DNA from 4 places in the Cellulosilyticum sp. WCF-2 genome. Region 2 is predicted to be linked to each of the others. Evidence: predicted binding sites of a transcription regulator. Region 2 holds the regulator's gene; each other region holds the start of a gene.
What was found. Region 2 encodes Rex, which represses fermentation and respiration genes when NADH is low (regulators of the CRP and FNR family bind a similar motif). Its sites were predicted from a motif close to ATTGTTAANTANTTAACAAT; they were not measured.
Positions count from the first base shown of each region.

Region 1: serC (3-phosphoserine/phosphohydroxythreonine transaminase) is a predicted target of Rex. The motif match lies at 3,188-3,207, and genes of this name have one in related genera.
Region 3: pflB (formate C-acetyltransferase) is a predicted target of Rex. The motif match lies at 2,807-2,826, and genes of this name have one in related genera.
Region 4: EKH84_RS11025 (iron-sulfur cluster assembly scaffold protein) is a predicted target of Rex. The motif match lies at 2,518-2,537, and genes of this name have one in related genera.

Region 1 is NZ_CP034675.1:2,836,344-2,842,094, forward strand. Features, by position in the region: gene EKH84_RS12560 (RsmF rRNA methyltransferase first C-terminal domain-containing protein) at 1-1,187, shown strand, start outside; gene EKH84_RS12565 (pseudouridine synthase) at 1,197-1,925, shown strand; gene argF (ornithine carbamoyltransferase) at 2,133-3,068, shown strand; gene serC (3-phosphoserine/phosphohydroxythreonine transaminase) at 3,264-4,343, shown strand; gene EKH84_RS12580 (phosphoglycerate dehydrogenase) at 4,355-5,512, shown strand; gene EKH84_RS12585 (ATP-binding protein) at 5,618-5,751, shown strand, end outside.
Region 2 is NZ_CP034675.1:3,991,931-3,997,681, forward strand. Features, by position in the region: gene EKH84_RS18090 (DUF4435 domain-containing protein) at 1-797, opposite strand, end outside; gene EKH84_RS18095 (AAA family ATPase) at 807-2,090, opposite strand; gene EKH84_RS18100 (recombinase family protein) at 2,228-2,830, opposite strand; gene EKH84_RS18105 (redox-sensing transcriptional repressor Rex) at 3,636-4,319, opposite strand; gene EKH84_RS18110 (ABC-F family ATP-binding cassette domain-containing protein) at 4,464-5,751, shown strand, end outside.
Region 3 is NZ_CP034675.1:3,123,113-3,128,863, forward strand. Features, by position in the region: gene EKH84_RS13960 (cysteine desulfurase family protein) at 1-347, opposite strand, end outside; gene pflB (formate C-acetyltransferase) at 514-2,739, opposite strand; gene EKH84_RS13970 (methylglyoxal synthase) at 2,948-3,412, opposite strand; gene EKH84_RS13975 (3'-5' exonuclease) at 3,494-5,751, opposite strand, start outside.
Region 4 is NZ_CP034675.1:2,485,295-2,491,045, reverse strand. Features, by position in the region: gene EKH84_RS22340 (ATP-binding protein) at 1-139, shown strand, start outside; gene EKH84_RS11030 (GGGtGRT protein) at 765-1,766, opposite strand; gene EKH84_RS11025 (iron-sulfur cluster assembly scaffold protein) at 1,781-2,473, opposite strand; gene EKH84_RS11020 (insulinase family protein) at 2,598-5,396, opposite strand; gene EKH84_RS11015 (peptidoglycan-binding protein) at 5,527-5,751, shown strand, end outside.

The DNA.
Region 1 (5,751 bases), 1.2 Mb from region 2:
CATGGTGTAAGGAAGGTTTTTACTATGACAAGGAAGAGAAACCGACTAAACATCCATACTATTATGCTGGCCTTTATTATATACAAGAACCAAGTGCTATGTCACCAGGCGCTTATTTACCAATTGTTCCTGGAGATCGTGTACTTGATTTATGTGCAGCACCAGGAGGAAAGAGTACACAAATAGCAGCACGTATGCAAGGAAAAGGCGTATTGGTATCTAATGATATCAGTGCTTCAAGAGCGAAAGCGCTTTTGAAGAATCTAGAAAACTTTGGCGCTAGGCAAGCTATTGTTACGAGTGAAACCTCTGAGAAACTTGCTAGTAAGTGGCCAGGTTATTTTGATAAGATCTTAATTGATGCCCCCTGCTCGGGAGAAGGTATGTTTAGAAAGAATGAAACCGCAGTTAAAAGTTGGGAGAATTATGGTGTTGATTATTGTATGAAGCTTCAAGAAACTATTTTAGAAGATGCCGCTACTATGTTAAAACCTGATGGTATGTTATTATACTCTACGTGTACTTTTTCACCTGAAGAAAATGAAGGGATGATTGGTGCGTTTTTAAAAAAGCATTCAGATTTTAAAGTAGTGCCGTTATTGCCTGTAGGAGGGATACAAGAAGGTAAACCTGAGTGGATAGATGCTCCAGCTAGTTTAAAGGGAGCATTAAGATTATGGCCTCATCATATAGAAGGTGAAGGACATTTCGTTTGTTTATTAAAGCGTGAAAATAAAAATCATGAATTATCATATAAACCACAGCTTTATAAAAGATTAAAGGATTATTCTGAAGCGTACGCCTTTTTAAAGGAACAAACCTATTTACCTGAGGATTTACCTGTTGTAGAGATTAAGGGGAAATTGTACCAAGTCCCATCAGACAATCCACCTTTAATGGGTATTCGTGTGATTAGATGTGGGGTATTACTGGGTGAAATTAAAAATAAGCGTTTTGATCCAGGGCATGCCTTAGTGTTAGCTTATGGAAAAGAAATGTTTAAAAATACTATCTGTTATAAAAGTACAGATGAAGAAGTTATACGTTATTTAAAAGGAGAAACGCTTTTACATGAGGCACATAAAGGGTATCATGTTATTTGTGTAGATGATCAGCCTTTAGGATGGGTAAAGGCTCAAGACGGAAGGCTCAAAAATCAATATCCAGCAACTTGGAGAATGGTATAGGTGGAAAAAATGAGTGGAAAAAAGATACGTTTAGATAAATATTTAGTACATGTAGGTTATGGGACTCGTAGTACCGTTCAAAAGGTAATCAGAGGTAAAAAAGTTAAGGTAGATGGCCAAGTCATTATAAAACCCGAAACAGCTGTTAACCCTCTAACAAGTATAGTAGAAGTAAATGGTGAAAGAATGGATTACCAAGAGTTTTATCACTTTATACTGAATAAACCCAGAGGTTATATTACAGCAACAGAAGATGGACGTGATCAAACAGTTTTAGACCTATTAGAGGAAAGAGATCAGAATAAAGAAGTTTTTCCAGTAGGAAGACTAGATAAAGATACGGAAGGCCTACTAATTTTAACAAATGATGGCAAGATGGCTCATGGTTTACTTTCTCCTAAACGTCATGTTGATAAGGTCTACTATGCTAGGGTGGCTGGCAAAATGACAGAAGAGGACATAAAAATGTTTGCTGAAGGAATCACTTTAACTGATGGTACAAAGTATGCACCAGGAAAACTAGAAATTATCAGAAGTGATGAGGAATCAGAAATTTATGTGACTATCCACGAAGGAAAGTTTCATCAGGTAAAACGTATGGTTCAGGCAGTTGGAAAAGAAGTCGTCTATTTGAAACGTATTAAAATGGGTGGACTTGAGTTGCCAGAAGATTTAAGTTTAGGGAATTACCGCACCCTTACAAAAGAAGAATTGGATTTACTTACACAAACTCAATAAGTTAAGAAAATGATTAGCAGACAGTTAAGTATGTTAATCATTTTTTGTTTATAAAGCTTTCAAGAAAAGGTGTTTTTAGTATTTAGAGAGTAGGCCGTTTATTTCAACAGAAGTATAAAAAGTTTTTATTAATAAAAAGTTGAATTTTTATTAATTGTATGTATAATTATAAATATATTTATAAAGATTACTTAAGGGGGAATAAAAATGTTTGGATTAAAAGGAAAATCTTTTTTGACATTACATGATTTTTCGTCAGAACAAATTAATTACTTATTAACTTTAGCAGGCGAATTAAAAAATAAAAAAAGAATGGGCATAAAAGGAGACCTACTTACAGGAAAAAATGTAGCTCTTATTTTTGAAAAACCTTCTACACGTACACGTTGTGCTTTTACTGTAGCTTGTGTAGATGAAGGTGCACATCCAGAATATCTAGGAAAGAACGACATTCAATTAGGTCATAAAGAAAGTGTAGCTGATACAGCACGTGTATTAGGGCGCTTATTTGATGCCATAGAATTCAGAGGTTTCTCACAAGAAGTTGTAACTGATTTAGCTAAGTACAGTGGTGTACCTGTTTATAACGGTTTAACAGACCTGTATCATCCAACACAGATTTTAGCAGATTTATTGACTATGAAAGAACATTTAGGCGAACTAAAAGGAAAGAAATTCGTTTTCATAGGAGATGGACGTAATAATATGGGCAATAGCTTATTAATTGGTTGCACAAAGATGGGAGTAGATATTACGATTATTGCACCAAAATCTTTATGGCCAGAAGAAAACCATGTAAAAGTTTGTGAGGGTTATGCAAAGCTTTCTGGTTCCAAAGTAGAAATTACAGAGTCTGTTGAAGCTGTGAAAGGTGCAGATGTGATTTATACAGATGTTTGGTGTTCTATGGGAGAAGAAAATAAAGCTAAGGAACGCATTGCACTTTTAAAACCTTATCAAGTGAATGAGGCGCTTATTGCAAAAGTTGAAAATCCAAACATGATTTTCATGCATTGTTTGCCTGCAGTGAAGGGCTATGAGGTGACGGAAGAGGTGTTTGAAAGCAGTTATTCTGTTGTATTTGATGAAGCAGAAAATCGTATGCATACTATTAAAGCCGTCATGGTAGCAACTTTAAGCTAATCTGAAACAATGCAATGATATAAAAACTGTATAAATAGACAAAAATTTAGAGGAAATATGAATCTGAGTTATGACAAAAAATCATATGTTAAAATTATGTGTAAAATTTTACATTGACTATTTTTAATAAATTAAATATAATTTTATAAACATTAGATATAATGTGGAGATTATTTTTAAAATTATAGGAGGGGTATCATGCGTGTATTTAATTTTTCAGCAGGACCTGGTGCATTGCCACTAGAAGTACTTGAAAAAGCTCAAAAAGAACTTGTATGCTATGGAGATAGCGGTATGAGTGTTATGGAGATGAGTCATCGTTCGAAACCTTATGACGCAATTATCAAAGGCGCTGAAGCAAAACTCAGAGAAATTATGAACATTCCTGACAATTATAAAGTGTTATTTTTACAAGGTGGTGCATCCCTTCAGTTTGCCATGATTCCATTAAACTTAATGAGAAATTCATATAAAGCTGATTATATTGAGTCTGGTATGTTCGCATCTAAAGCACTTAAAGAGGCTCAAAAGTTTGGAAAAGTTAATGTTGTCGCTTCTTCAAAAGCAGATAAATATGCTTACATACCAAAAGTAACAAAAGATCAATTTGATTCAGAAGCAGATTATGCTTATATTTGTGCTAATAACACGATTTATGGAACAAAATATCATGAGTATCCTGATACTGGTAATGTGCCATTAGTAGCAGATATGTCTTCATGTATTTTATCAGAACAAGTTGATGTAAGTCGTTTTGGTATTATTTATGCAGGCGCACAAAAGAATTTAGGACCTGCAGGTGTAACACTAGTTATTATTCGTGAAGACCTCGTTGGTCATGCCAAAGAAACTGTACCATCAATGCTTAATTATCAATTAATGGTAGAAAATGAATCCATGTATAATACACCACCAACTTATGGTATTTATATGCTTAAACTGATGTTTGAATGGATTGAAGCACAAGGTGGAGTAGCTGCTTTAGAAAAGAGAAATAAAGAAAAAGCAGCAGTGCTTTATAACTATTTAGATGAATCAAAAATGTTTAAAGGAACAGCCAATAAAGAAGACCGTTCTTTAATGAATGTTACTTTTGTAACAGGTAATGAGGAGCTAGATGCTAAATTTGTAAAAGAAGCAACAGCTGCTGGTTTTGTAAATCTAAAAGGACATAGAAGTGTAGGTGGTATGCGTGCTAGCATTTATAATGCTATGACACTTGAAGGTGTACAAAAATTAGTAGAATTTATGAAGAAATTTGAAAGTGAAAACTAGGGGGGAACGTTTTGTATACAGTTCATACTTTAAATAAGATTTCACAAAATGGTTTAGCGTTACTCGGAGATGCTTACAAGGTATCTGATGAATTAAATAATGCTGATGCCATTCTTGTAAGAAGTGCAAAAATGCATGATATGGTTTTACCAGAAAGTGTTAAAGCTGTTGCTAGAGCGGGAGCAGGTGTTAACAACATTCCTATTGAAGCTTATGCAGAAAAGGGGATTGTTGTATTTAATACACCAGGAGCTAATGCAAATGCAGTAAAAGAGTTAGTACTGTGTGGTCTTTTACTTGCTTCTAGAAAAGTTGTAGATGGCATTAATTGGGCTAAAACCTTAGAATCAGATGTAGCTAAAACAGTAGAAAAAGGTAAGGGTGCTTTTGGCGGTGGAGAAATTCTTGGTAAAAAGCTAGGTGTTATTGGTCTGGGTGCTATTGGTGTTATGGTAGCTAATGCCGCACAAGCTTTAGGAATGGAAGTCATCGGCTATGATCCCTATATTTCAGTAGATGCTGCATGGGGGCTTTCACGTCATATTAAGCATGCTAATACTTTAGATGAAATTTATGCTGAAGCAGACTATATTACAATACATGTGCCTCTTTTGGATAGCACAAAACACATGCTCAATAAAGAAGCTTTTGATAAAATGAAGACAGGCGTAGCTGTTCTTAATTTCTCTAGAGATACACTTGTTCAAAATGAGGATATGAAGGTAGCCATTGCTGAAGGTAAGGTAGCTAAGTATGTGACAGATTTTCCTGTAGAAGATGTTCTTAATCAAGAAAACATTATTGCTATTCCTCATTTAGGCGCATCAACAGAAGAATCTGAAGAAAACTGCGCAGTTATGGCAGTTAAAGAAATTAAAGATTATTTAGAACAAGGAAATATCACGCACTCTGTTAATTACCCTGAATGTTCTATGATTTGGAATACAAGCGCTAGACTTGCTATTGCTCATAAAAACACGCCAGCAATTTTAGGCAAAATTACAGCTATTATTGCTGAACAAGGTATCAATATTCAAGATATGACTAATAGAAGCCGTGGTGACTATGCCTATACTTTAATTGATACAGACACTAGCATTTCTGAGGAGGATATTCAAAGAATTGAAAGTGTTGATAATGTTATTAAAGTACGTATATTAACTAAATAATAAGTCATATATAAACTTAGAAGGTAAAGAAAGGAATTAAGAGGACTCTTAGTTCCTTTCTTTTATTGAAAAGAAATAAAGAGGTATTCAAAGAGGAGGTTCAATATGCAGGATTTGTCTTTACATATACTAGATATTGCTCAAAATAGTATCAGAGCGCATGCTGATGAGATACATATTTGCATTGAAGAAATGCCAAGTAAAAATCAGTTAGTTTTATCTATAGAAGATAATGGAAG
Region 2 (5,751 bases):
CTCCATAAGCACTTTGTCTTGGTCCCACTATCACAATACTTACATGACTTTATTAAATTTCCACATGCATCTTTTAATAAATATGCCCGTTCAATAATATGATTACAATACACATATAATAACCATTTTCCTTTTGCTACATACTTTATATCTTCTCTAGTTATCTGTTTCTCCTCAGCAAACTTATCCAACTCATCTTTTTTTACTTCTATCTGTGGCCAAACAAACCCTAATGCTCCTTTAGAAAATATGCTGCCTGGCTCCTCTTTATATCTTTTTACTGGAATATATCCCGTTTCACATCTTCCTTTTAAAGCTTCCAGTGAAATATAGTATAGCTTATCATATTTATCTGCTAAACCCTGTAACATAAATTCAATAACCCTATCATCCACCATCTTCTCACTCACCTGTGTTAAAATACTTATTAATTTTTTTAATGAATATGAAGTAGTAAGGTGACTTTCATACGAGTAATACTCTAGTACAAATAAACATGGCATATTCGGCACTTCACCTCTATAGTATCGAGTATCCTTATCAATAATTCCCATGATTAATTTTTTTAGTTGAGTATTCACACGTATTTCTTCCTGTATATCATTAATAGCCCTCTCTACCTCTTCACAGCCTTGCCCATATCCTTCTATATTTTCTATTGCTTGTATTGACACGTCTTTATCAATCGTCATACTTATATTTTCATAAAAACTGATATCATCTATTCCTTCTACTAATATTGTTGGAATCCCACTCATAATACATTCAGTTAGAGTTTCTTCTATATCGTATTTCATCATTTCCCCCTATTTTAATTCTACTAAAAACTTATTATTAGCTTTTGAAATAGATGGGCTATGTGAGGCAACAATAATTTGAGAATCTGGTGCTAGCTGGCTTAATGTAGTTAGCAATTTTCTTTGCCACTTTATATTTAAAGAAATTTCCGGTTCATCAATCATTAAAATGTCTTTATATACTCCTTGTATTATAAATATAGTTAACAAAGATAATAAATGTCTTTCTCCGCTAGATAGGTCATGTATCTTATGTATCAATTTCTTATTTCTAAATTTGATTGATATTTCATTTTCAGATATATCAAGATATTTCTCACCTTGAATATGATCATTAAATACATTTTCTAAGACCCTAATAGACTGAAGTATTCCTTCTTCCTTTTCTAACTCCAAGGTCATCTTATAAATTAACTTAGCTAGTAACTTACTTTTCCTACATTCTTCTATAACCTTATCTGTATCCTTATTTTGAAGAATGTCAATTATTTTATCTCTTAGTGTATTTTCCTCGATCTGTCTTAAAGCGCTTAATAACTTTTCTTTATTTTGTATTAATAAGTTACCTAAATCCTCTATATCAATATCTTCTCCCTCTATAGAATTGCATGCATCTGCCAAAGTATCAAATAAAGCTTTTTGTACTCTAGTAGTAGAAATGTGTTTAGCTACCCTGTACCTATTTAATATAATTTCTTCTACTACATCCATGCTAATATTATCCACACTTAATACTTTATTAGAAAAGTCAATAGTATCTTTAACAGTATACGCACTCCTCGCTCTTCTTCTATTGAAACTTAAATACCTAGCTAAATCTTCACTAAACAACCTCATTCTTTCCCTATTTTGAAAACAATCTATATATCTAGGATTCATAGATATAAACTTATATATTTGTGTATCAGTTACATTAATCGTATTTGTTATTCCCCTATTTACACCAAAGAGTATGGATGAAGTGTCCTTTAATTCAGATTCCTCTAACTCACTCCAATCATATGTTGTTGCTATATAGATAAAATCCCCTTCCTTCTTTTCTTCTTTCCTTTGTATTCTTATATTTTTTTCACCTTTTTCTGTAGAATATGTAATAGTAATCTTATCTACATTTTCATTCAATAATACTGTATCTTGCTGATCAAAAATAGCATTTATTATTCTTAAAAATGTAGATTTACCTCCCCCATTTTCACCATATATTACTGCAATATTATATTCAGGGAAAACAACATCTATCACCCTATTTTCATCTTTAAACCCTACAATTCGAATTCTTACTAATTTATTCATTTTTCCTCCTATGTACTATATTGTGGCATATATAACAAAATATTTTAATTTATCTGTATAATACATATCACATCTACATTTAATACTTTTCAATAATCTTATCCTTTTTTAAGATATGCACTTCTTTTATTAGTAGCCTATATATCCCTTTCATAAATATGTATATATTTATGTACAGATTGTCTGCTAACATTACATATCCTTGCCAATTCAGTCTTATTAATCTCTTTATTCCTATACTTTGGATAATGCTTTATAAAACTACTTGGCAAACTATCAACCGTTGTACTCGGTCTTCCTATGACTTTACCTTTAGCTGCTGCATTTGCCATTCCACTCTTTACACGCTCACTTATCATATTGCGTTCCATTTCAGCAAATACACCCATCATTTTTAGCATTCCATCAGTCATAGCATCTAATTGTCCTTTTGTACAATCAACTATAAAGCCACCTATCACGAGCTTCAAATTCTTTTCTTTTGCCATCTCTATAATTTCACATAGTTGCTTTGTACTTCTTGTAATACGTGACACCTCTGTAGTAACAATAGTATCTCCTGCTTTCACTTGATTTAATAGCCTATTTAACTCTATTCGCTCTATCTTAGTACCACTTTCATATTCCCAATATATATTTTTCTCATCCACACAACCTAAAGCTTTAAGTTCTCTTTTCTGCCTATTAATATCTTGCTTATTTTCGTCTGTCGAACATCTTGCATATCCATATGTAGTCATCGCTAGTTTCCACCTTTTGTCATTTATTGACTCAATCATAGCTTGTCTTCTTGAATGTGTCAACAAAAAGGTTTTCTTCATTTCTTTTACATTTTTCCATCATTTTATTAGTAATGCTGACTGATTTTAGTGGTTCAAAAGTGTCAATGAAATCATTTGTTTTATTATAAATATCCCCTTACAATTCACTTGAAATAATTTGAGCTAAACCACTTTCCTGTATAACATTATTATATTAACCCTTACTCGTTCTTTTATAAGCTTATTGTACTCTCATCAAACCACATATAACAACAAAAAGGGTTCGTCTATTTTCGACATTATTAAGACAATCTTTTTTATAAAAAGCACCTTTACGCCAGAAAGCTGCTGGAAATGAGAGGGATGGCTGCCCTCAAGGGGTGACTTGCGAGTATTTTCAGCAGGCACTTAGCAAATTTTTTTGATGGGTTTTAGGGAGACTGTTTGAGCGCCAGCGAGTTTCGACCGTTCATCAAAAAAATAAGCTTAGTGCCTGCGAAAATACGGAGCGGAACTCCGGAGGGCAGCCATCCCTCTCATTTCTTTCCAGTAGCTTCTGATCGCAACTTACTTACAAATGAAAGCATTCACTTTATCTTTGTTCTCACTTTTTCGCCTTTACTCCCCTATTACCTAAAGATCTATCTCTTTAAACGCAAAAAGAAATGCCCATAAGCCTTCTGTCTTCCCAACAAAAGCCTTACGGACATTCCCTTATCTTTATTCACTTCTATCCATTCTTCCCCTCAATATCATTCCCAAAGAACTCCATTAAGCCACCACTTTATTCTTCAATTTGCCCTATACTCTCACTCTTATCTTTCTTCTCTCTTTCAACCTCAGCCTCATTAATCTTATAAGCCAAAGTCATTAATGAATGAGAAAGGTGTACATTTTCAACTTGTACTGTATCTGGTACGAATAAATCCACAGGTGAGAAGTTCCATAAGCCTTTTATCCCCCATTTTGCTAAACTCTCAGCTGTCTCTTTTACTCTTGTTTTTGGCATTGTTAAAATAGCAATTTCTACTTCATTTTCTTTTACGAACTGCTCCATTTTGTCAATATCTTGTACTTCTACCCCGTGTATGCTCATACCAATTAGTCTTGGATTAACGTCAAATAAACCGATTAACTTAAAGCCTCTTTTACTAAATGATGTTGAATTAGCAATAGCTTGTCCTAAGTTACCTACGCCTACAATAATCATTTTATAGTTTTGGTGAAGTCCTAATATCTTTCCTATCTCTGTATGCAAGTACTCCACATTGTATCCGTAACCCTGTTGCCCAAAGCCTCCAAAATTGTTAAGGTCTTGACGAATTTGTGATGCGGTCACATTCATCTTCTCACTTAATTCTCTGGAGGAGATTTTGGTTACTCCTTTTTGTAACAATTCTCCCAGATATCTGTAATAACGTGGCAATCTCCGTATTACATTCATAGAAATCTTTCTTTCTTCCGTCACCTTCTCATCTCCTCATATACGCAAACTCATAACCCTAGTATAGCATTTAAGTTTTTTTTTTGTCAATGTAGATTATTGGCCCCTTTTCTTTCAATTTGCGCTTTTATTTGCTAAAATAATAAAAGGCGTTACAAGGAGGATATTATGATTATTTCATGTAGCAATATCAAGAAAACATTTATTGACCGAGAAATCTTAAAAAATATTAGTTTTCATATCGAAGACCATGAGAAAGTAGCTTTAATAGGAAATAATGGTGTAGGTAAAACAACCCTTTTTAAAATTCTAACTAAGGAATTAGAACCAGATGAAGGTACCATTACTTCTACTAAAGACTGCACCATAGGTTACTTAAAACAACATATGGAGTTAGATTCTACAGCTACCGTCTATGAGGAACTCCTACATGTATTTGATGAAGTCATTGCCTTAGAAGAAAAACTTCATGCCATGGAAGCTGAAATCGCTAAGACTGGTTCTTTAGAACTCATTCATAAATATGATGCTGAACGTATGGTATTTGAAAATAGTAAGGGTTATGAATACAAAAGTTTAGTCAAAGGCGTTCTTAAAGGCTTAGGCTTTGATGAAACCATTTATGATAAACCAGTGTCTATTTTATCAGGGGGACAAAAAAACCGTGTCGCTCTAGGTAAGCTCCTACTTCAAGAGCCTAGTTTATTACTCTTAGACGAACCTACCAACCATTTAGACATTGAAGCTATCGAATGGCTAGAAGGCTTTTTACGTAGCTATAAAGGTGCTGTCCTTATTATTTCCCATGACCGTTACTTCTTAGATAAAATCGTCACTAAAGTCGTTCACTTAGAATTTGGACGTAGCTTTGTTTACAACGGTAACTACAGCGACTACATCATCAAAAGTGAAAAAGAATATGAAGTGGCTATGAAACACTTTGAAAAACAGCAAAAGGAAATTGCCCACCAACAAGCGGTTATTGCTAAGCTAAAACAATTTAACAGGGAAAAATCTATTAAACGTGCTCGTAGCCGTGAAAAAGCTTTAGAAAAAGTAGAAGTCATGGATATGCCAATGATTGATAACAAACCTATGCAGCTAGTACTCACCCCAAGAGTTGTAAGTGGCAATGATGTCTTAAGCATTAGTGAATTAAGTAAAACCTTTGATACCAGCCCGATTTTTAGCCATATGAATATGGAAATCAAAAAAGGGGATAAAGTAGCTCTCGTAGGTCCTAATGGCGTTGGTAAAACCACTGTTTTCCGTATGATTTTAGATCAAATGACTCCTACAACGGGTACCCTAAAATTAGGAAGCAATGTTATTGTAGGCTATTACGATCAAGAACATGCTACCTTAGATACTACTAACACCATTATGGAGGAAATCCAAGGTACTTTCCCAGAACTTAAAAATGGAGAAATCCGTAATGTACTGGCTGCTTTTCTCT
Region 3 (5,751 bases), 870 kb from region 2:
TCAATTTCATAACCTTGCTGCTCCAAATAAAGCATAGGCCCAGTTACAGATGAATGTTCTAAATAAGTAGTAATCATATGCTTTCCATAACGTTTATATTCATTAGCTATTCCTTTAATAGCCAAATTATTGGCTTCTGTTGCTCCAGAAGTGTATATAATTTCTTCTGGTTTAACCTTTAGATAGCTAGCTATCTTTTCTGTTGCTTCTGTAATAGCTAATTTTGCTTCTTTTCCCAACTTATGGCCTGCATTAGGATTAGCTACATAAGTTTTTGTTGCTTCACAGAAGGTTTTCAATACTTCCTCTCGTACAGGTGTATCTGCTGCATAATCTAAATAAATCATTTTAGTTCCTCTCTTACGCTTAGTAACTTTAAATTACTTCTGCTTTAAATCATACGTTTCTTCTAGATTTTTGTCAATCAACTTATAGATCCCTCTAAATATCCTGCATACTAAAAGCGCTAGCAGATTATCTACTAGCGCTTTTGAAATTACTTCATTTTTAACCTTACATTTTTTCGTGGAAAGTACGGCTAAGAACATCTAATTGTTGTTCTCTTGTAAGCTTAATAAAGTTTACAGCGTATCCTGATACACGAATTGTAAGTTGTGGATACTTTTCTGGGTGATCCATTGCATCAAGTAATACTTCTTTATTAAGAACGTTTACGTTGATGTGTTGTCCTGTTTGGCCAAAGTAACCATCTAAGATACCTACCATATTTGTAATACGGTCTGCTTCATTATTACCAAGTGTTGATGGTACTAATGAGAATGTGTATGAAATACCATCATTAGCATGTTCGAATGGTAATTTTGCTACTGATGCACAGGCTGCAAGAACACCTTTTGTTTCTCTACCATTCATTGGGTTTGCACCTGGTGAGAATGGCACGCCAGCTTTACGTCCATCTGGAGTAGATCCTGTTTTCTTACCATATACTACGTTTGATGTAATTGTAAGAACAGATTGTGTGTATACAGAGTCTCTGTATGGTGTGTGTTTTCTGATTTCTTGCATGAAGTCTTCTACTAATGATACAGCAATTGAGTCAGCACGGTCGTCATTGTTTCCGTATGCTGGGTATTCCCCTTCGATTTCGAAGTCAATTGCAATACCTTCTTCGTTTCTGATAGGTTTAACTTTAGCATGTTTAATAGCTGATAATGAGTCAGCTGCTACTGCAAGACCTGCAATACCACATGCCATTGTTCTTAAAATGTCTGTATCATGAAGTGCCATTTCAATTCTTTCATAAGCATATTTATCATGCATGAAGTGAATGATGTTAAGGGCATCTGTGTAAACTTTAGCAACCCATGCTTTAGTAATTTGGTAGTTTTTCATTACTTTATCGTAATCTAAGTATTCATCACCTGTCATTGGCTCGATACCTGGTACTACTTTGATACCAGTTTTTTCATCTACCCCACCATTAATTGCATAAAGTACAGCTTTAGCAAGGTTAGCACGAGCTCCAAAGAATTGCATTTGTTTACCAATTCTCATTGGAGATACACAACAAGCAATACCGTAGTCATCACCAAATTGTGGTCTCATCAAATCATCGCTTTCATATTGGATAGCTGATGTATCAATAGATACTTTTGCACAGAAGTTTTTGTAACCTTGTGGGAAATGTTCACTCCAAAGTACTGTTAAGTTTGGTTCTGGAGCTGGTCCAATGTTGTAAAGTGTGTGAAGGTAACGGAAACTATTTTTAGTTACAAGTGAGGCACTCATATCTTCTAACATACCACCAAGTGATTCTGTTACCCATGTTGGATCTCCTGAGAAGAGTTCATTGTATTCTGGCGTTCTAAGGAATCTGATGATACGAAGTTTCATAATAAATTGGTCAATGATTTCTTGAACTTCTTGTTCTGTAAGTTTACCTTCTTGTAAGTCTCTTTCTGCATAAATGTCAAGGAATGTAGATGTACGTCCAATTGACATAGCTGCACCATCTTGCTCTTTAGTTGCCGCAAGATAAGCTAAGTATAACCATTGAGTCGCTTCTCTAAAGTTTTCAGCTGGTCTAGATAAATCAAATCCGTACATTTGGCCTAATTCTTTAAGTTCATTTAAGGCTTTGATTTGTTCTGCTAATTCTTCACAATCTCTCATTGTTTCTGCTGTAAATACTTTAGAACGTTCTTCTTTATCTTTCATTTTGAATTCGATTAATTTATCGATTCCGTAAAGAGCAACTCTTCTGTAATCACCAATAATACGTCCACGACCGTAAGCATCTGGAAGACCAGTAACAACACCTACTTTACGTGCTGTACGAATATCTTTATTGTAAACATCGAATACACCTTGGTTATGTGTTTTTCTGTATTTTGTAAAGATTTCTTTCATTTCTGGATCTACTTCATAGTCGTATGCTTTTAAAGCATTTTCTACAACTCTCATCCCACCAAATGGATGACAGCTTCTTACAAGTGGTGCATCTGTTTGAAGACCAACGATTTTTTCTTTGTCTTTATTAATATAACCTGCTGCATGAGAAGTGATTGTTGCTACTGTTTTAGTATCTGCAAAACAACCTCTTTCTCTTTCTTTTACCATAAGTTCACTAAGTTCATTCCAAAGATCTAATGTGTCTTGTGTAGGACCAGCTAAGAAACTATCGTCACCTGTATATTCTGTATAGTTGTTAACGATGAAATCTCTTACATTAATTTCGTTTTCCCATGCACCTGATTTGAAATTTCTCCAGTATGTCATATGCACTGTAGAAGTGATTAGCCGATTGACTGACCTCTTCTACTTCACCCCCTTTGAAGTAATTTATAATGTCAATTAATTAAGTATAGATAATTTTTGTATACTGTATACATAAATTATCTATACTTATGTTATCATAGAAGGCATTATTTGTGCAATAGAAAGTACTAATTAACAATAATTTTAAATTAATAGAATCATCTATTATTTACTTTAATTCTTCCTTGTTTGCATAGGCTTGTGTACGCGAATGAATGCGCTTTGCGTAGTCAATAATCTTGCGATCATAAGTTTCTACCATTAATGGAGATTGGATTAAAAAGTCTGCTGTTGATTGATTAGTTGCTACAGGGATATCATAAAGTGCAGCAATACGAAGCAAGGCTTTTACATCAGGATCATGTGGTTGTGATGCAAGAGGATCCCAAAAGAAGATCATAAAATCTATTTTGCACTCTACAATACGACAACCTATTTGTTGATCTCCGCCTAGTGGACCACTATTAAATGCAGTAACAGGTAAATCTGTTTCTGCAGCAATAAGCTTAGCTGTGGTACCAGTCCCACATAGAAAATGCCTACTCAATTTATCCTTATTATTTTGTACCCATTCGATAATATCTCTTTTTCTATTGTCATGAGCAATAAGTGCTATGCTTTTTTGTTTTTCCATTTTTACAATCTTATAGTCTTTATCCACTTTTCTTCTCCTTATTCATTTCCTTCTATTTGCTTCATTTTTTTACTATTTACATTATATCGTATTTTTCGATATTCCTCCATATCTTTTCAGCGTTTTATAGTCCTCACTAATCTGATCAATAAAAATGCTTTTTGGTGCTTCTTGATGATAAGAAATATAGAGTTTCTTTTTGGCTCTTGTAAGCGCTACATAAAAAAGCCTCATTTCTTCTCCTAATTGGTGTTCCTTAAGACTCCTGTAAGAAGGAAAAGTTTTATCATTACATCCTGCAATATACACTTCATCAAATTCTAAGCCTTTGGCTTGATGTACTGTAATAATAGGAATACGCCCTTTAAATAAATCACTTTGTTCTATTTCACTATAATGTAATGCTGAAAAAGCTAATAGATTAATAATGTTATCTTCATAAGAAAGTGTTTGGTCCTCTAGTTCATTGATGATGCGATATAAATTTCTGATGGTTTCAATCTGAGATGAATGATAATAACCTTTAAAATCACACTCATTCATTAAGAAGGTTAATCCATCAGTTAAATTGTGTGTTAATAAATAACTTTTGATAGTAGCTAGCTTTTCTCTGTATTCATTGACATAACAGCCATAAGCTTCTATCTTTTCTAAGCGTTCCTGCTTTTTCTCTTCGATATGCTTTAAAAGATGGCTAAGCACTTCACTGGTAGCCAAAATATCTTGCATGGCATTATGTGTAGGTATTGTTTCTGTTACAATCAATTTTGAGAGTGTTTCTAATTTGTGATTACTTAACTTAGGATAAACCTTATAAGCCAAATCTAAAGTATCATATACTTGATATTCTCCTATAGGCTCTAACTTATAACGACTCATCATACTTTTGATAATCTGCAAATCATAATTCACATTATGCCCTACAAGAACTGCACCTTGAATAAAATGAACGAACTGCTTTAAGGCTTCCTTCGGTTCCATTCCTTCTTTTTGTAATAGATCATCAGAGAACCCATGAACATAATACGACTCTCCAACCGACTTTGTCGGTTTTAATAAAATATCAAGCTGATCTACTACACCTTCTTTACCATAACGAATGGCTGCAATTTGAATAACATCATCTTTAATTGTTGATAACCCCGTAGATTCTACATCTAGTACAACAATGTTATTATGAGTATATGCCTCAAATAAAATAGCATAAGGATCTTTTGAATCACTTTTAAACCAATCATGAAGATACATATAACATGATTTTGAGTTTCTTAACTCTCCTAATAACCAATTAGGCATATTTAAATAAGGATGTTGTCCTAACTTCAATAAAGCATGGCCATTTCTGTCATTTATACTATAATCATAAAAAGCTAATAGCTCCTTGACTTCTTTCTTTCTGAAAAACTTAGTATCTTCTATAACTGTACATTCAATCCCTCTTTTATTAAAGGAATAGGCAATTTTCTTTGCATATTCGTTGGTTCTAGTAAGTACTGCTATACTATTGGTATTTTCCATACTTTCCTTAATAGCTATTTCTAATAAACTGATTTCTTCTTCTTTTGTTCCTGCCTCTAGAATTGTAATCTTTTCTCCTTCATTACTTGCCTTAGCAATACATTGCATAGGATATAACCTACTACTAGAAATATAGCCATTAGCAGCTTCTAAGAGATTTTTAGTAGAACGATAATTAATCTTTAGATGAATTTCTAATGGACTAAAGTCCCGTCTGTATTCTGCCGTCATTTGATGAGGATTAGAACCTCGCCATTCATAAATGGTTTGATTAAAATCTCCAAATAAAGAAAGCTGTCTGCCAGCTAATAATTTTAAGATATCATACTCTCTACTACTAGTATCCTGCATTTCATCAACCTGAATCACATCGTATTGTTTTCTCCATTTAGCTAATATTTCCGGCTGTTCTAATAAGTATTTCGCCTCCACAATAAGATCCATAAAGTCAATACAATTATTTTCTAACAAATAACGTCTATACGTATTTAAGAGCTTTAAACCAAAACGTCTTAAAAATGAATCTTCTCTTCTTCTCCCTAATTGTCCTAACTGGTCTTGAGACTTAAAATAATCTTCTACAATCATCTTATAATGATAGCGTTCTTCTAGTGGAAAAGTTAAACTATGCCTTTTTATATCTTCAAAAAAACTTATGATTTGTTGATAATATACAGAGTCATCATTAAGCTTATTAGTTTGTATAATCTTTTCTATAATCGCTAAGCTATCCGCTTCATCAATTAGCGTACATGGAAAGGAAAAGTGAGAGTTCTCTTTTTCATGGTTAATAAGATGATAACAAAACGAATGAAAAGTTT
Region 4 (5,751 bases), 1.5 Mb from region 2:
TTCGGCTGATGATCCAGTTGTGGCTTCTGCCATTCTTGATAGATTGCTCCATCACTCACACGTCATCAACATAACAGGGCAATCTTATAGGATAAAAGATAAATTTGTAGATATAGATAAAAACAAGATGCAATTGTAATGCTTTAAAAGGGGCATTTTAAAATGCCCAAAAACCACATTTTCCAGTTGCCATTTCATAGTACACTCTAATATATGTTTTCTAGCAGAACGAACTGTCAAAAAAATATCTTTCTATCTTTTATTAGGGAATTACTTGTCTCATTACATATACTATAATGTAAAGATAAATCAAATAACTTCTCGTAGCAGAATCACCACAGCTTCAATCTGAGGAACTGACCGGGTCAGCCAAGTCTCAATCTATTGTTATAGGTACCTCTGGACTTAAGGAAGATGTTCACTGATGCGCTGTAAAGGGAAGCGCTCTTTTATAAGTTATTTTATAATCCTTTATATCTAGCATTACTTTAAACAAAGTTTAAACCAGAGTCTGAAAGCTTTAGCTTCCTCATCATAAGTGTGCACCGGCTAAGAGTTTAAGAGCTCCTCACTCATGGCTTGAACTTTCATAGCTCTCTTAAGTAGGCACTGCTTCTTTAGCTAGTTGTGCTGAGGAGCCATTTCTATGCCTTGAAGTAAGCTCTACTTAAGGAGCCAGGAAAGTTTTACCAGAGTCCGGACAGCAAAAAAGCGGTAATCATGTCTATACGTGATTACCGCTTTTTTATTGTCCTAAAAAGGAATTATTTATTCATAGCTTCTTCGATTGCTACGGCTACAGCAACTGTAGCACCTACCATTGGGTTGTTACCCATACCGATAAGTCCCATCATTTCTACGTGAGCAGGAACTGATGAAGAACCAGCGAATTGTGCATCTGAGTGCATTCTTCCCATAGTATCAGTCATACCATAAGAAGCTGGACCAGCAGCCATGTTATCTGGGTGAAGTGTACGACCTGTACCACCACCAGAAGCTACTGAGAAGTATTTTTTACCTTGTTCAACGCATTCTTTTTTGTATGTTCCAGCTACTGGATGTTGGAAACGAGTTGGATTAGTTGAGTTACCTGTAATAGATACGTCAACACCTTCCATATGCATGATTGCAACACCTTCACGAACATCATCACAACCAAAGCAACGAACTTTTGAACGTTCACCGTTTGAGTATGCGATTTCTTTTACTACATTTACTTTACCTGTCATATAATCAAATTGAGTTTGAACATATGTAAACCCATTGATACGAGAGATAATTTGAGCAGCATCTTTACCAAGACCATTTAAGATAACTCTTAAATCTTCTTTACGAACTTTGTTTGCAGAACGTGCAATACCGATAGCACCTTCAGCGGCTGCAAAGCTTTCGTGACCTGCTAAGAATGCGAAACATTTTGTTTCTTCTCTAAGAAGCATAGCTCCTAAGTTACCGTGACCAAGACCTACTTTACGGTCATCAGCTACAGAACCTGGAATACAGAATGCTTGAAGACCTTCTCCGATAGCTTCTGCTGCTTCTGCTGCTTTGTGACAACCTTTTTTGATAGCAATTGCAGCACCTACAACGTAAGCCCAACAAGCGTTTTCAAAAGCGATTGGTTGAATTCCTTTTGTGATTTCATATGGATCAAAGCCTTTTTCTTTACAGATAGTTCTAGCTTCTTCAATATCTTTGATTCCGTATTTATTTAAAACAACGTTAATTTGGTTAATTCTTCTATCATATGATTCAAATAATGGCATTGTTTGGCACCTCCCTATTCATGTCTTGGGTCAACTGTACGTACAGCATCATCAAATCTGCCGTATTGACCTGTAGCTTTTTCAATTGCTTCATTTGCATCCATACCTTTTTTGATCATGTCCATCATTTTACCGAAGTGAATGAAACGGTAACCGATGATTTGATCGTCAGCATCAAGAGCGATGTTTGTTACATAGCCTTCTGCCATTTCAAGGTATCTTGGTCCTTTAGCAACTGTTGAGTACATTGTACCAACTTGGCTACGAAGTCCTTTACCAAGGTCTTCAAGACCTGCACCGATAGGAAGTCCACCTTCAGAGAATGCAGTTTGAGTTCTTCCGTATACGATTTGTAAGAATAACTCACGCATTGCTGTGTTAATTGCGTCACAAACTAAGTCTGTGTTAAGCGCTTCAAGAATTGTTTTACCTGCTAAGATTTCTGCTGCCATAGCTGCAGAGTGAGTCATACCTGAACATCCAATAGTTTCTACTAATGCTTCTTGAATCACACCATCTTTAACGTTAAGTGTTAATTTACAAGCACCTTGTTGTGGTGCACACCAGCCTACACCGTGTGTAAGACCACTAATGTCTTTAATTTCTTTTGCTTGTACCCATTTACCCTCTTGTGGGATTGGTGCTGGCCCATGGTTAGGTCCTTTAGCGATTGGGCACATTTGTTCTACTTCATGTGAATACATCATTTTCATGACTCCTTTCCACTCATCTCTATTTAAAGATTTCTCTTTAAATCAAAAATTTAACAATACACACTTATTGTATAGGTGGTTAAGGAATCTGTCAATATTTATCCTTTTTTTTAATAGTCTAATATGAGTAGGTAGTAAATTCTTTTTCTGTAGTATAACTTTTTTGAGTCATAATAGAAACTCTACCTTGCTTAAAAAGTTCTTTGTAAATAGCTCCCTTTGCCTTAACAGCTTCTGGTGTTGCTTTAAGAATTTCTTCTTGAAGTCTCATCAGGTCAGCTGGACCTTGCCCCCATAAAACTAGTCCTTCCAGAGCATTTGCCTCTTCTAAAGGTGTACCTAATAAACGAAATTGACTGTGCAGTCTGCTTAAAGCTTCTGCTTTGCTACTCTCAAGAGCAATGCTATCTACATTGGTACTTAAAAATTCATGTACTTTTTCTAAAATAGGCAAAGAACGTTCTATATTGGGATCTCTATAGGTATAAAAAGAGATGGTGTATGGATAACTAAGTTGGCAACCTGCGCCATAAGCACCTAGACCTACACGAATGCGAGGATTAAGATAGTTTTTCGTTAAATAAGTGGTTGCTAGGTAATCTAGCCCGTCTAAAGGTATACCCTTATCCATTCCAATGTAACTATGATCAATAGCTGCATGACTTGTTACAACACAATTTTTAGAAGTGACTGCAAATTCATAGGTAGCTGTTTTATGTTCAAAACAAGGTAATGTCTCTAAGAAATCTTCCCAGCTTTTCGCATATAAATTCGATTCTTTAGCAGGAACAGTTGTTGCTACAATAAGGTCTCCTGTATGATATAGCTTTTTATCAATACGCTCTACATTCAGACGCCAGGCTGTATGATGCATTTTTAAAAGCTCCTCACAAAAAGTATAGGTAGGATAACTCTGTTCATATAAGTAGCGCTTCAATCCTTCTTCTGCTCCTAGGCTGAGGTGTGATAGTGTCCCAATTACATTATTTTCACTTGCCTCTTTCATATCCATAACCCATTCAATGAGTTTTTGTCTGTACCATTCATCTGGCTTGTTTTGTAAGTGTAATCTAGCTTCCCTTAGTAACGTGCTATGATCTGTTTCTTCTGCTTTTGTTAAAACAGCAAGTTTGAAGCAGGGCCAATATCCCTTTTCACTGGGATAAGCCGTACAACCTGTTGTAATAATACCACTAAAAGGGGTAATCTCCTTGGCACTTTCTTCTAATAAGTGAGCATAGAGAAACAAATAAGGCAGTTCCTTTTGAGGTATATGAGCTGTATTAAAATAAAGTTGTGACCTTGCCCATGTGCTTTCTACCTCTGTAACCATTTCTGTATAATTCTTTTTTTGTTTGCTTTTAATTTCTAAATGTGGCTTTAAAATAAGCTCTCTTAAATCTACTGCTTTTAATTTTGTTTTTTTCTTCTGCCAAGCTTCCATTTTAGGAACAATATCTAGCCACTCTTCATCTGAAACAGGACTTAATTTCTCTGGTTCCTTTACTTCATAAGAACCTGGTAATAACAGAAGTGTATACCTAGTAGCTTGTTCAAATAAAATTTGACGGCTATCTGCATCTAAGCTTTTAGCATTTTGAATATAATCTTTCTTTTCATAATACTGATTAATCGTTTTATAATGAGCCCATGCTTCTAGCATGCTTTGTGCAATATCAATGCCTCTATTGACACTTGTATCTTCTTTAAGCACGAGCCAATTTGCTTGTGCTAGCACATCTTGTTCTGTAAAGTTATTCGTTCCTAAATCCTTTGGCATACTGGCAATCAGCTGATCTAGCTGTCTTGCACAATCTTCTAGTTGATTCGTAGGCAAATCTGAAATAACCAAGGAATAAACTGGACAAGGTAAATCCTCATCTTTAATCCACCTTGCTTTACCTAGTCCAATGCGATTCAAATTTTGCCAAAATCCTGTTTGAGGACTCATTAAATAAGCAGTCATCCATAAATCTAATGCTTGTATCTTTTCTGAACTAAGCGTTTTTTCTAATACAAAACTTTTTACTAAGACCCCTTTATCGCCGCTTGGTAAAACAGTATAGGTGGCTGTTTTTTCCGGATTTAAGTTTTGGACATTTAAATCAATGCCCTCTTTAGGCTTTGTCAAATCTGTTAAATAGGAGGCTATCATTTGTAAACTTTCTTCAAGTGGAATAGCACCATATAAGACAATTCTCATATTAGCTGGATAATAGTATTTTTTGTATACCTTTAAGCAATTTTCATAGGTTAAAGTAGGAATCTCATTAGGACTACCACCACTATCATATGCATAGTGGCTATCTTTAAAAATCATATTTCTAAGACTTCTAAAAACAGTACGCTCCTTGCTACTATAAGCACCCTTCATTTCATTATAGACAACTCCCCCTACTCTGTTTTCCATAGGAGATGAATAAAATGCCTCTTCATAAAAACCATAAGGTTCTTTTAATAAATTAGGTTTAAAAACAGCATCTAGATAAATATGCATAAGTTCTTTATAGCAGGAAAGATAAGGTGTAGAAAAAGGAAATAGGGTCATATCTCCGCTAGTTAATGCATTCATATAGGTGTTAGGATAAGCTTCACTGGCATCAAAAAATAAGCTTGCCGAAGGGTAGTCTTTAGAACCTGTAAATAAGGTATGCTCAATAATATGATTCACACCTGTGGAGTCTGTTGTTGGTGTTTTAACACCTAAAACAAAACTCTTGTTCACATCCTCATTTTCTATCCAAATAACCTCTAAACCTGTTGCTACATGCCGATAGGTATGTATTGTATCGGTATTGTATTTTTCTTTACTTATTTCCTTAAAACCCTGTGATTTAGGACTATTAGGTTTACCAAATATAGGACAAATCATACATAAGACAATGCATATCATAAGAAAACTTTTTCTTTTTAACATAACTCGCCTCCTTTTTCCTTATGATGTGCAATAAACATCTTTTTATCCTTTCATTTTGTTCTAATAAGCCTTAAAAACTCATATATTATCCATAGCTTATTATCAGTAAATTAATAAGGAGGGAACTTAAATGATACCACATCCTATTTATCCCCCTAGTGTTTCTAGACAAAATCTAGGATCGCTCATTGTACAACTTTCTTCAGATACGCTTTTAGGACCTCTTGTTCCTGTTAGTAATGTTAATGTTACTATTAAAGAAATCTCCCCTAGTGGTGAAGAAACTGTCATTGCAGAGCTTGTTACTAATGAAGTTGGTCAGACGACTCCCCTAGAATTATCTGCCCCTCCAGTT